Regions from separate parts of the Chryseobacterium sp. BIGb0232 genome, predicted to be linked through region 2. Evidence: riboswitches for the same ligand, from Rfam matches in the RefSeq annotation. Region 2 holds a riboswitch; each other region holds the start of a gene.
The links. Region 2 has a riboswitch for S-adenosylmethionine ahead of M2372_RS11550 (alpha/beta fold hydrolase). Riboswitches for the same ligand answer to the same signal wherever they lie in the genome.
Positions count from the first base shown of each region.

Region 1: another riboswitch for S-adenosylmethionine. It lies ahead of M2372_RS14900 (TonB-dependent siderophore receptor); the one in region 2 lies ahead of M2372_RS11550 (alpha/beta fold hydrolase).
Region 3: another riboswitch for S-adenosylmethionine. It lies ahead of M2372_RS12365 (TonB-dependent receptor); the one in region 2 lies ahead of M2372_RS11550 (alpha/beta fold hydrolase).

Region 1 is NZ_JANUEH010000006.1:46,497-51,024, reverse strand. Features, by position in the region: gene M2372_RS14900 (TonB-dependent siderophore receptor) at 1-1,712, opposite strand, end outside; SAM riboswitch class I at 1,806-1,910, opposite strand; gene M2372_RS14895 (alpha-amylase family glycosyl hydrolase) at 2,009-4,528, opposite strand, start outside.
Region 2 is NZ_JANUEH010000004.1:14,333-18,860, forward strand. Features, by position in the region: gene M2372_RS11545 (ACT domain-containing protein) at 1-680, opposite strand, end outside; gene M2372_RS11550 (alpha/beta fold hydrolase) at 684-1,622, opposite strand; SAM riboswitch class I at 1,683-1,790, opposite strand; gene M2372_RS11555 (MGH1-like glycoside hydrolase domain-containing protein) at 1,979-4,528, shown strand, end outside.
Region 3 is NZ_JANUEH010000004.1:180,728-185,255, reverse strand. Features, by position in the region: gene M2372_RS12370 (hypothetical protein) at 33-1,445, shown strand; SAM riboswitch class I at 2,070-2,166, shown strand; gene M2372_RS12365 (TonB-dependent receptor) at 2,250-4,528, shown strand, end outside.

The DNA of each region.
Region 1 (4,528 bases), on a different contig from region 2:
AATCCCAGAACCTGTGCAGCGATGCTTTCATTATTAAAAATCCCTTTTCTTACAATACCATCTCCTGAAGTGGAGATATCGGCATAAGAATTATTAAAATACTGCTGCTGAAGTGACGGAGCTCTGAAACCTGTTCCTACTGCCGCCCGCACCGCATAGTTTTTCACAAACTCGTATCTTACTGCTAACTTTCCATTCAGGGTATTTCCGAAGTCTGAATAGTTTTCAAACCTTGCAGCAGCATCAATATTCAGTTTTTTATCCAAATCATAGGAAACATCAGCATATACTGCTGTTGAGTGCCTGTCTTTTTTCAAAGCATTATCCGGTGAAAAACCAATAAAAGATTGTGAACCTCCTGCTCCGATCACTTTAGAATCTTTTGTGGCAACATTTCCGCTCTCATCATATTGGGTATAGGAAGCTTCATCTCCCGCTTTGATCTGATACTGCTCAAACCTGAATTCTCCCCCAAAGGCAATATTGAAGTTCTTTATCTTCTTTGAAACGTCAAGATTAACGGTATTTTGCAGAAAACTGTGTGCCCCTGCGTAAAAACGGGTGGGAGATTTTATTCCCAGAGAAGCATTATTGGTATTGCCAACATTGTAATTGAATGTATTGCTTCCGAATGTATTACTCAGATCAATCAGCCAGCTGTTGACATTATATTTAGCACCCACAGCATAAGAAATATCATAAATCTGAGAATTCAGGACTGCCTGAAAACCGTTGGGGTAGATTTCTTTCACAATATTAAAACTTTCATTCGGAAGCCTTCTGAAGCCATATCCTTTTCCTTCTTTAATACTGAAACCACCAAAGGAATAGAATTTAAAGTTATCATTCAAAGGATATTCTGAATTGAAAAACAATTGCCCCTGTCTGATTTGTGCGTCTCCGATCTGGAAATTAAAGTCATCTCTTGTCAATCCTCTTTTTCTGATCTCATCATCATCATTTTGTCTTGCAACATCCGGATTATCTGCAAATTCATAGGCAAAATTATTCCCGTAAATATCAAGATCATGATTTTGGGTTCTCGTAGTTTTTCCTCTGTGGCTTAGCTGCAATGAAAGATTGATAAACCCATCATTTTTACCCAAAGAAGTTCCATAATTCACTCCCGCCTGGTAAGTATCCCCATCATTTCTTCCACTTAATCCATAGGTTAAGCTTGCGGAAGCCCCTGCATTCTTTTTTAAAATAATATTAATTACTCCTGCGATGGCATCAGAACCATATTGTGCTGCAGCACCATCTCTTAACACTTCAATTTTTTCAATGGCAATGACAGGAATAGTACTTAAGTCCGTTCCTACAGATCCGTTCCCTACTGTATTCTGATAATTGACCAGGGAAGTTGTATGCCTTCTTTTCCCATTAAGCAATACTAAAACCTGATCCGGCCCCATACCTCTTAATGTTACCGGATCAATATGTTCCGTCCCATCAGAAGCCGATTGTCTCACAGAATTAAATGAAGGGATCACATAATTCAGGAGATCCTGAGCCGTCATTTGTGGAGATGATTTCTGAATTTTATCAATATTGATCACATCTACAGGAACAGGTGTCTCCAGCTTTGTTCTTTTGACGTTACGGTTTCCGACGATGATAATGTCTTCGATTTGTTTTCCTTTTTCCTCCTGCTCCTGGCCAGCAACCAAAATTGTCCCTATCAGTAATACAGCGGTGCTTAATTTTTTCATCTTTATTCTTGCCAATTAAAATATTCTTCCACAGATTATACTGCAGATACACAAGACTTCAAGAAATGGAATTCATATAAGAAATATTGACTTCACTTATCTCCCCATCGGGTTGGAATTAGCACCTTTACACTTTTGGAATCGTGTAGGTTGCTAAGGTTTCATTGGGCCAAATCCCTCCACCTTTCTTGATAAATCTAGTGCAAAGGTAGACTAATTTTTCAAATCTGCAAAAATTGAAGAATCACCCAAAAGAAAAAAGGCAAATCTGCAGGTCTGCAAATTTGCCTTTGTATTTATTTGACAATCATCTTTTGAATAGCCACTCCGGTTTCTGATTTCAGATGAACCAGATAGGTTCCCCGTGGATAATTAACCTTCAGCTCATAGTTTCCGTTTTCTTTATCCAGTTTGAATGCGTCCAGTTTTTTACCACTCATATCGAAAATAAGAATTTCTCCATTTTTAGCTTTATTAAAAATTAATTTTGCAGAGCCATTTTTAATGGGGTTATCAGCAATCTGAAGAGATAGTTTGTTGGTAGCATTCACATCAGAAGTAGATAAAGTTCCGGCAGAATTTCCAAAAATTCTGAATTCTCCTGGCTGTAAAGTAATCGGAGCAATTGTAGAGCTAATATTTGAAAAGGTATCATCCATCAAATTTTTCCATTGCCCAACGTAAGGGAAATAAGGAATTACATTTTGTACAGAAGTGGAATAATTGGCAAGAACTACTACATTTTTCATTCCGTTAATAGTGTTGTCATAGACATAGATTCTCGTGATCAATCCATCCGGATCGTTGGCCAGATTATTTGATTCTATACTGTATGTTTTTGATTTGAATACAGGGTTGGTATTTCTGATATCGATAATCTTCGACCAAGTATCATAAACTGCTTTTCTATTGGCATCAGTATCATATCCTAAGGTAAACGCAACAGGCTTTTCATCAGTTCTACAGCCGTTGTTGATGCTTCCATCCGCACACCTGTTGATACTGAATTCATAACCCAGCTCTCCAAACTGCCAGATCATTTTTGGACCGGGAATGGTAAAGAATGTTGCTCCGAATGTTTTCATTCTTTCTAAAGCCGTATTCAAGTTCTTCACACTGTAACTTCCATTAACAGCTCCATAAGCCAGGTTTTTAAACATCAGTCTTTCTTCATCATGACTCTCACCATATCCTACTGCACGCATTTCTGCAAAACCATGAAGATTGTGATTCATACGGTCGTAACTGCTGTTTTCTTTATATCCCATTGTATTCTGATTATAGGGTTCTGTCTGTTTATTCCAAAGCATTACTCCTTTTCCTTCTGCTACTCTATAATTTGCCCATTGCTGTTCTTCCTGATCTGTTCCCAGATGTTCAAATATCATATAAGAATTAGGGTCAATTGCCCATTGTTTATCCGCATAATTCTTCATAATATCCACTCTATCCTGCTGATAGGCATTGGTACAGTTTTCATCGTTTTCAGAACAGTTTTGGGTGAAACCTTTCGTTAAATCCCAACGGAATCCATCAATATGATATTCTGTGAGCCACTGCTGAAGACATCTTTCAACGTAATATTGAGTTGAAGGACTTGTATGGTTAAAATCATTAAAAACATTATAAGAATGTTTCGGAACCTGATTAAAATAAGGGTTATTAGCTGCCACATCACCGTAACCATCACCGTCCGGATCTATATTCCAAAGTCTCGCCAAGGGAGAACGTCCTGTTGCATGGTTAAAAGCGACATCAAGAATGACAGCAATCCCATTCTGATGGCACAGATCAACAAATTCTTTGAATTTCTCCGGCGTTCCATAAGCTTTATCTAAAGCATAATGAAAAGAAGTATTGTATCCCCATGAAAGGTTTCCGTCAAATTCCATAATCGGAAGCAATTCAATGGCATTGATCTTTAAGTTTTTTAAATAAGAGATTTTGTTGATCAGGGACTGCCAGTTTTTTTCCTGTGTAAAATCTCTTAGCAGCAGTTCATACACCACAAGATCTTCCTTTGCAGGTCTTTGAAAATTGGTCGCCTGCCAGTTGTAAGGAGTCTGCCCTGTTTTGAATGTTGAAACTTCAAAACCCTGTCCGGCTGGAAATGCAGGAAGATTAGGATAAGTGGAAGCTGAAATCCACTGATCATCATAAGAAGATAAAATCTGAGAAGAATAAGGATCAGCTACTTTTCTCAAATCATTAGTCCTGTACTGAAATGTATAAAGCTGCTGTGCAGTCAATCCGTTCAGCTCTATCCAGTAAAGATCCGGGTTGGCAGTATCCCGTTTCATCAGGTAGGTATCATTCACCACCCAATTATTGAAACTTCCGATCACGTGAATAAAGTTTTTGTGAGGTGCATAAAGAGCTAATCCAACTTTAGTCTGATCTGCCGGATCATAATTTATTCCCTGTCTGATCCAGTTCGGAATGGCTTCAGAAACCACATTTCTGGGAACCTGCAACATGAATGTCGCATTTTTAGAAAGGCTTCCTTCCATAGCAACAAGTTCCATATTACTATCCTCTGAAACTATATAATTGTAAGAATAAGACTGAGAGGATGTAGATGTAGAGTTGACTACTGCTCCGTTGGCTTTAAGCTGGAAAGTAGCATTCACATTCGTTGTTGCAGTGATATTGATTGAATTTCCTGCAGGAACTGTTGTAAGGCTATTTGCTGTAGGATTGGTCAAACTTAAGTTCAGGACTCCTACATTGACAAAAATATCGGGTGAAGTCTGATGTAATCCGGTTTTATCTTTTAATAAAAATCCAAACCTTCCGATTCCTGTTCTTCCAAAAAA
Region 2 (4,528 bases):
TCCTGAACATCTGATGAATGTTCTGCTGTTAAAACCTCATCAGACCAGTTACTATCAAACCCTTTTTTGTTGAATGCTATTTTCTTTGAATTGGCTACTGCAACTACTTTAAGGTCTACTTTTTTACGTCTTTTAATTTCTTCTGAAGATTCAAGAACCTGTTCAATTAATGTTTTTCCTACATTTCCATGGCCTATGATCGCTAAATGAACAGTCTTCGGTTTTTTGAAGATCTCAGATTCTATGATGTTTCTGGTTTTTTCATCCTGTGAAGAAGTCACCACGATGTTTACTCTGTTTTCACCGGCAACCTGGTTTAAAAGCAATGGAAAAACATTATTTCTTGCCAATTCTGCAAAGACTTTATTAGAATCTTCTGCTACAAAACCGATCACAGAAACATTGTTGATACTATATATTTGAGATACTTTTCCTGATTTTCTTTCTGCTTCAAACTCATCAATAAGACAAGCTACTGCTTTTTCAGCATCATTTTCATGAACTAAAATGGAAATTCCGTTTTCTATGGCTTGCTGGGAAATTACTCCCACACTGATACGCGCTAAAGTAAGCGCTTTAAAAATTCGTCCGTCAATTCCGATTTCCCCTAAGAAATCTTCTCCTTCAAATTTGACAATTGATCTGTTCTTCAAAAATTTTATTTCTTTAGCATTTTTCATTACTTATAAAATGTTTTTTATGATATTATTTAATTGTTGATATTCCATTAGGAAGGCATCATGCCCGTGTATAGATTGGATCTCGTGATAAGAGATATTTTCCTTTTTCTTTTTCAGATTCTCAAAACACATTCGGATTTCAGAAGCCGGGAAGAATAAATCTGTATCTACGGAGATCATGTGCATTCGTGCCTCTATGCTCTCCAGAGCTGTTTCATCAGTATTTATATTCATCAGCAAATGATTCATCAGCTTGTATGCACTTAAACTAAATCTCTCGTTGAGTGCATTGCCATGGTAAACCAGCCAGTCTTCCGATTCCAGGCGTTGCTTGTCCTGATTGTATTGAGTTTGAAATCTGTCATTAAGTGATTCCGGAGTTCTATAGCACAGCATGGCATGGATTCTTGCTTTTTGTAATGGTTCTTCTTTATCATTCAATAAAAATTTCTGAACCAGACATTGGGCATGCAACCAATCATGGGTTCTGTAATCACAGGCAATAGGAATGAAAATTTCTGCCAGCTTGGGTTGTTTTGCTAACATTTCCCATGCGATTCCCCCACCCAATGAGCCTCCAATAATGGCATATAGGTTTTTGATATGTAAAGCTTCCAGTCCTTTCAGAAATATATTAGCAATATCTGAAGGAGTAAAGTCTTCATAGTTTTCAATTAAAAAATGATCGTATCCGTTTCCGGGAATGTTGAAACACAGAACAGTATATTTATTGATATCAACAATCTGATTTTCGCCTACCAATTGTTTCCACCAGCCTTTTTCTCCGGATACGTTTGAATTTCCGGTAAGGGCATGGTTGATTAATATGATAGGGGCTGTAAACAGGTCTTTCCCGAAAAGCTCATAGCTCAACGAGATATTGTATTCCTTTTGGGAATGAGTTTGATACGAAAGATTAATATAGTTTAGTTCTGTTTTCAATTCTATTAAATTTTAATACAATTGAAAATGCCACAGGAAATGGCTGAAAAGAACTTCAGTAAGTTATCTGTCCAAAATTACTTTGGTAGAACGTAGCACCTTCTTTGCTTGCGCAAAGGGTTGCTAAGGTTTCATAGGGTCTAATCCCTCAACCTTTCTTGATAACATTTTCAATATTTGAATGAACGAATGATGCAAAGGTAGTTCTTTTCTTTTAAAATCAAAAAAAAAATAATTTAATATTTAAAAAAGCCCTTAAACACAAGTATTTCAAGAGTATATTAATAATTCTTCAGATAAAAGGAATTGGAATTATTTTGCAAAAAAACTACCTTCGTATGGAAAAATGATGATATATGATCGCCGAAAAAGAAAGATTACAAGATACCAAATGGAAAAACTGGGGACCTTATGTAAGCAACCGGCAATGGGGAAATGTACGGGAAGATTATAGCCCGAACGGAAATGCATGGAATTACACCAATCATAATAATGCGGAAAGCTATACCTACCGTTGGGGTGAAGAAGGTATTGCCGGAATTTCTGATGTAAAGCAATTGTTCTGTTTTGCTCTTTCGTTTTGGAATAAAAGGGATAAAATCGTTAAGGAACGCTTCTTTGGATTGAGTAATCCACAGGGAAACCATGGTGAAGACATCAAGGAAATTTTCTATTATCTGGATAATACACCTACTCATAGCTATATGAAGATGGTTTATAAATATCCGATCAATGAATTCCCTTATGATGAACTTGTTGCAGAAAACGGTAGACGCAGCAAACAGGAACCGGAATATGAAATCTTTGATACAGGGATTTTTGATAATGATGCCTATTTTGATATTTTCATTGAATATTGTAAGGCTGACCACAATGATATTCTCGTCAAAATAACGGTTTGTAACCGAAGTCAGTATGACGCTCCTATTGCAGTAGCACCTACTGCATGGTTCAGAAATAACTGGAAATGGGGTTACAATACCTATAAAGGAGAAATGAATGCTTCACATGACGGAAGTATCAATATTGGGCACGACAGTATTTCCATCAAAAAGTTTTATTCAAGAAACAGGAATGCTCAAAGTGTATTTTGCGAGAATGAAACCAATACTCCAAAGCTGTATGGAGCCCCACAGGCAGAAAACACTTATTTTAAAGATGGAATCAATGATTTCATCATCCATCACAGCAATACGGTAAATCCTGAAAAAAAGGGAACCAAAGCTTCTTTCTTAATTGATGAACTTATTGGAGCCGGACAATCCCAGGTCTTTGAATTCAGGTTATGTCCTGATGAAAGCGATGAGCCCTTTGAACGTTTTGATGAGATTTTTACAGCAAGACAGGCGGAAGCGGAAGAGTTTTATCATGAAATTCAAAATGATACTACCAATGAAGATGAAAGGAATGTACAAAGGCAGGCTTTTGCCGGGCTTTTGTGGAATAAACAGTTCTATCACTACAATATTGGAAAATGGCTGAAAGGGGATCCGAACTTTGAAGCACCGAGAAACTTTAATGATTATGTAAGAAATACAGAATGGAACCATCTTCACAATAAGGATATTATTTCGATGCCTGATAAATGGGAATATCCATGGTATGCAACCTGGGATCTTGCTTTTCACTGTGTTCCTATATCCATCATTGATGCTGAATTTGCCAAAGGACAGCTTTTACTTCTGACCAAAGAATGGTATATGCATCCTAACGGACAGCTGCCAGCCTATGAATGGAATATGAGCGATGTAAATCCACCTGTACATGCATGGTCATGCTTCAGGGTTTTTAAGATTGATGAAAAAAATAATGGTAAGCCTGACTTACTATTCCTTGAAAAAGTATTCCAGAAACTTCTGCTCAACTTCACCTGGTGGGTGAACCGAAAGGATAAAAACGGAAAGAATATTTTCGGAGGCGGATTCCTTGGACTGGATAATATTGGAGCCTTTGATCGAAATACTGTTTTAGAGGATGGTCAACATCTGGAGCAGGCTGACGGAACGAGCTGGATGGCCATGTATGCACTGAACATGATGCGAATTGCTATGGAACTTGCTCAATACTATCAGGTATATGAGGATATGGCGATCAAATTCTTTGAGCATTATCTTTATATCGCGGAAGCAATGGAGAATCTGGGTGAAGGAACGAAAGGGTTATGGAATGAAGAAGACGGATTTTTCTATGATGTTCTTCAGCTTGGAAATGGAAACAGTGTTTCTTTACGATTGAGAAGTATTGTTGGATTAATTCCATTATTTGCCGTAGAAATTGTAGATCATCGCCTCCTGGAAAAGATGCCCAATTTCAAAACAAGAATGGAATGGATTTTAAAAAATAAACCAGAACTCACCAAGCTTGTTTCTCACTGGGATGAGGAAGGCCAGGGAAGAAAACATCTGATGAGTATTCTCCGTAAAAACAGACTGACAAAAGTATTGACAAGAATGCTTGATGAGAAAGAATTTCTAAGTTCTTATGGAATTCGGGCTATGTCTAAAGTATACGAAGAAAATCCTTTTGTGTTCTCTGTTCATGGTAATGAAAATGTAGTGTACTATACTCCTGCCGAAAGCGACAGCAGAATGTTTGGCGGAAACAGTAACTGGCGTGGACCTATCTGGTTTCCAATCAATTTTCTTATCGTAGAAAGTCTGCAGCGTTTCCATTATTATTACGGAAACAGTCTGAAAGTAGAATTCCCAACAGGCAGTGGTGAAAAGAAAAACCTGGATGAAGTGGCTCAGAATATCAGTAAAAGACTTTGTTCTATCTTCTTAAAAGACGAACATGGACAAAGGGCTTTTAATGGAGGAAATCCAAAATTCAATTATGATGAGCACTTTAGAGACTATATTACCTTCTTTGAGTACTTCCATGGAGATAACGGACGTGGTGTAGGA
Region 3 (4,528 bases), 170 kb from region 2:
TTTAATAGAAAAACAACTTAAAAACAACAATAATGAGAAAAAAAATAATATTATTTCTCTGTATTTTTTTGTTATCAAAATTATACAGTCAAGGAGGAAAAATAGGAATAGATACATCTAATCCTCATCAAAAAACAGTTTTAGATATTGTTTCTAAAGGAAATAATACCGGAGTATTATTCCCTAGGCTTAAAACGTCCGATGTTACTTCAATTGGTCCTGCCATGGGGGATGCTCTTGTAGATGGCTTATGGGTTTATAATACAGATACAAAATGTTATAACTATTGGGCTGCTGCTCCTCAGAATCAATGGCTGCAGATTTGTGGAACACCAATTACCGGTGTTTCTACAGGCTCTGCTGTATTAAATTGTGCAGGAGCCACCTCCACAGGTAATTTGGTAAATGGACAGGCTGCAAGCGGAGTATCCTTTACGATCCCATATACTGCGGGTAACGGAGGTCCTTATGCGGCACAAAGTATTGCTTCTACAGGGGTAACAGGCCTTACAGCTACTATTGCTGCCGGGAACTTGAATAATGGATCGGGAAGCCTTACCTATACAGTAAGTGGGACACCTGCATCATCAGGAACAGCGAGCTTTGCAGTTACCATAGGAGGTTCTACATGTACGGTAAACTTTACCGTAAATGCAGGATATGATTTGTCTAAGTTGAAAATACTTTCTGTAGGAGCATCGCCTTTTGGGGTAGATGGTGCTGCTAGCGGGTTAGGTGCTGTAATGAATAATCCATTTATTTTCAGTTCTTATTATCCTGGTGGAAGTAATCCTGCTGCGATGATCCAAACAACCGGACAATGGAGTGTGACAAGACGTGTTGTGGGTAGTGGCGGTATTAACGACTTAAATATTGGCGGGTATAAATTACTATTGGTATCCTATACTTATGATCTTACAAGTGCTGCGGAAGTAAGTGCTGTACAGACGTTTGTAAATAACGGAGGTACTGTTATATGGTATAGTGAAACAACTGGGGCGAATACCCTAAACATGATCAGGGCTTACGCAGGAGCTGGTGCAACTCAAGGAACCTGGAGTGATTGTTTTGCTTATAATATTCCTTCATCTTCTGCGTTGAATGGTGATTTTGGAGATGCACGGAACACTTTATTAGGGAATGATGCCTGTACTTCAAGAGATTTAAGCAATTATGATTCCTCTTTAATTGAGGCTATGTCAGTATCTCAAACTACAGGAAATGTTGTAGCATTTAAATCTAAAACTAAAGAATTCTATTGGTTTGGTGATGGCGGAGTAACTAGGTATAATGGAACTGTACCTCCGGTAAGTGGTAATACATCTCCTTGGTTACTAGATGGTAATAAGAAGCCTGTCATTGGACAATGGAACGGACAAGGTAATGTTGCTAACTCCATTGTAATGATGAATATCATTGTAAAAGCTCTGAAAGCTGCTCAATAAGTAGGATAGATTTAATTTTATATAATAAAGAGACAGTTGATTAGCTGTCTCTTTTTATGGGTCTATGAAGTTTAATTCCAGGTTTGAAACGGTTTCTGAAGTTTTTCGGTGGATGTTTAATTCATACTCCCAAATGCATATTTTATGATATAATTGATGGATTTCTACTATTTCCGGTAATTTATTATACGGCTAAATTTGTTGTAAAGCATTTCATAAAAAGAATGAACCTTATGATGGGATTTTTAATGCTCATTATCAGATTTTATTTATAATTAGAAATTTTGACTCATAGATACATACAGTGTTTGGTGATTAATGGCTTGTGGACCGATTGTTGAATTGCTTTTAGAGAAGAGGTTTTCATTGATTGTACGCAGGCTGTTTTTTTGAGATTTGATTTGGATGATGGCACGCAAGTGCCATTTTTTTTGTTTCTATATTATTTTGAATTATCGATAATGATTTTTGTCATGTTTGAAAAAGTGATAATCTTTGTAATTCCTTTTTACTATGGCTTTTAATAAAAACTTATGTTAATTTTTGAAAATTTATCATGAAAAAATAATAAGTCTACTTGTTTTATAGACTAAAAGTTTATAGCTTTGCAACCATATTTCGATCGGCTTATAAAGAAAGATGGAGGGAACTGACCCAATGATATCTTGACAACCTGCATTATGTAAGGTGTTACATTCAGCCTTTAAAGGAAAAATAAGCATTTGGTTTATCGTATTTATCGATGCCCTTTGCTGTCTTTTCAGTAAAGGGTAAAATTTTAATATATGGTAAATAAAATTGATTATGATTAATAAAAATTTATTCAATTCTAAAATTTGGATTCCACCGGTTGCTGCATTTTTCTTAGGTGTGGTAAGTGTAAGCGGACAGAATTCCAAACCAAAAAAAGATACACTTAAAGAAAAGGAAATTGATGAAGTGGTTGTCGTAGCTTACGGAAAAGCAAAACGAAACAGCTATACCGGTTCAGTGGCAACAATTTCCAGTGATAAAATAAATAACAGACCTGTAACCAATGTTACAAAAGCGCTGGAAGGAATGGTGCCCGGAGTTCAGGTTACAGGAGCTTCAGGGCAACCCGGAGCAACATCTGCGATCAGGATCCGTGGGATTGGCTCCGTAAGTGCTTCCAGTGATCCGTTATACGTTGTAGACGGAATTCCTTTTGATGGAAACCTGAATGCTATCAGCCCGAATGATATAGAATCTATCAGTGTGCTGAAAGATGCTACGGCAAGTGCATTGTACGGTTCAAGAGGAGCGAATGGGATCATTATCGTTACTACAAAGTCCGGTAAAAAAGGGGAAGCCAGAGTAAATCTTAATATCAGTCAGGGATTCTCAGGCAGAGCCGTAAAAGATTATGAACAGGTAAATACAGATCAGTACTTTCAATTATATTGGGAGGCAATGAGAAACGGATATCAATCTGGTTCAATCTCTGCACAACAGGCCGCACAGATGGCAACAGATAATATTATTTCTAATCTGGGAATTAATCCTTATGGCGGCAATTATCAAAAACCAATAGGAACTGACGGGAAATTATTACCGGGAGCAAGAGCTTTATGGAATGATGACTGGAGAGACGTTTTGCAAAGGGTGGCTTCCAGAAATCAGGTGGATCTGGACATCAGTGGCGGAAGTGAAAAAAGTAACTATTTCTTCTCATTAGGATATCTGGATGATAAAGGAATGGCAATTGAATCTGGATTTAAGAGATATAATACAAGATTAAAGCTTAATTCGGAGGTGAAAAAATGGTTGAATGTTGGGGTAAACTTAAGTTATACCAATAGTATTCAGCAGGCTCCAAGTTCTTCAGATTCGAAATCCAGTAACATTATTCAGGCTGCAAGAGTAGTTCCGTCTTTCTATCCTTACTATGAAAGAAACCCGGACGGGTCTTATGTACTGGATGCAGAAGGAAACAAAGTATTTGATTTCGGAAGATACAGACCTACTGTAGCACTTTCAAACCAGAATTTAGCGGCAAGCTTACCATTAGATAAGAATGAAAATAAGATCGATAACTTTTCGGGAAAAGGGTTTATGGAATTCACTTTCCTTCCGGAGCTGAAGTTCAGATCAAGCTTTTCATTGGATCTTGTGAGTTATAATGAACACTATTATACGAATCCACTTCTTGGACAAAGTAAAGAGACCGGAGGATCTGTATCAAAAGCGAATAACAGAACCCTTTCTTATACAACCAGTAATATCCTGACCTATGATAAAAGGTTTGGAAGACATCATATTAATGTGTTGGGAGGTCATGAATTTTATAAATATGACTACCAAACCATTTCCGGTAGCAGACAAGGCTTCTCATTACCTAACTATTATGAGCCGGATGCTGCCTCTTTACTGGTAGATTTTACAGGAAACAGTGATAAATTAAGCTTATTGAGTTTTCTTGGAAAAGTAGAATATGATTTTGATAACAAATACTTCTTATCCGCTTCAGGAAGGGCGGACAGTTCTTCAAGATTTTTGAAAGAAAACAGGTGGGGGAGATTCTGGTCAGTAGGAGGATCCTGGAAACTTTCGAACGAAGAGTTTATTAAAAACTTGAATTTCTTTAATCAACTTACACTGCGTGCTAGTTATGGAGGACAGGGAAATGATAAACTACTGAAGCCAAACGGACAGCCACTGTATTATGCTTATCCGGAATTATATAAAGACTTTAGCCTGGCCGGAGAACCGGGAAAAACACTGGAAAAAGTAGGGACGCCTAATCTGAAGTGGGAAACCAACCTTAATCTGAACATAGGTTTGGAGTTTGCGATTTTGAACAACAGAATCAAAGGAAATGTGGAATATTTTGAGCGAAAAAGTAAGGACCTTCTGTTTAATGTCCCGGTTGCTCCATCTTTGGGAATCGGTGATTATCCTGCCAATATAGGAACCATAAAGAATACAGGTTTTGAATTTTCATTGTTCACAACCCCTGTTAAAACCAGCGATTTTCAGTGGAATGTTGATGTTAACCTGAGTACTCTCAATAACAAAATAACAAAATTGCCGGGCGGACCTTTCGCGATAGGATCTACCAAACA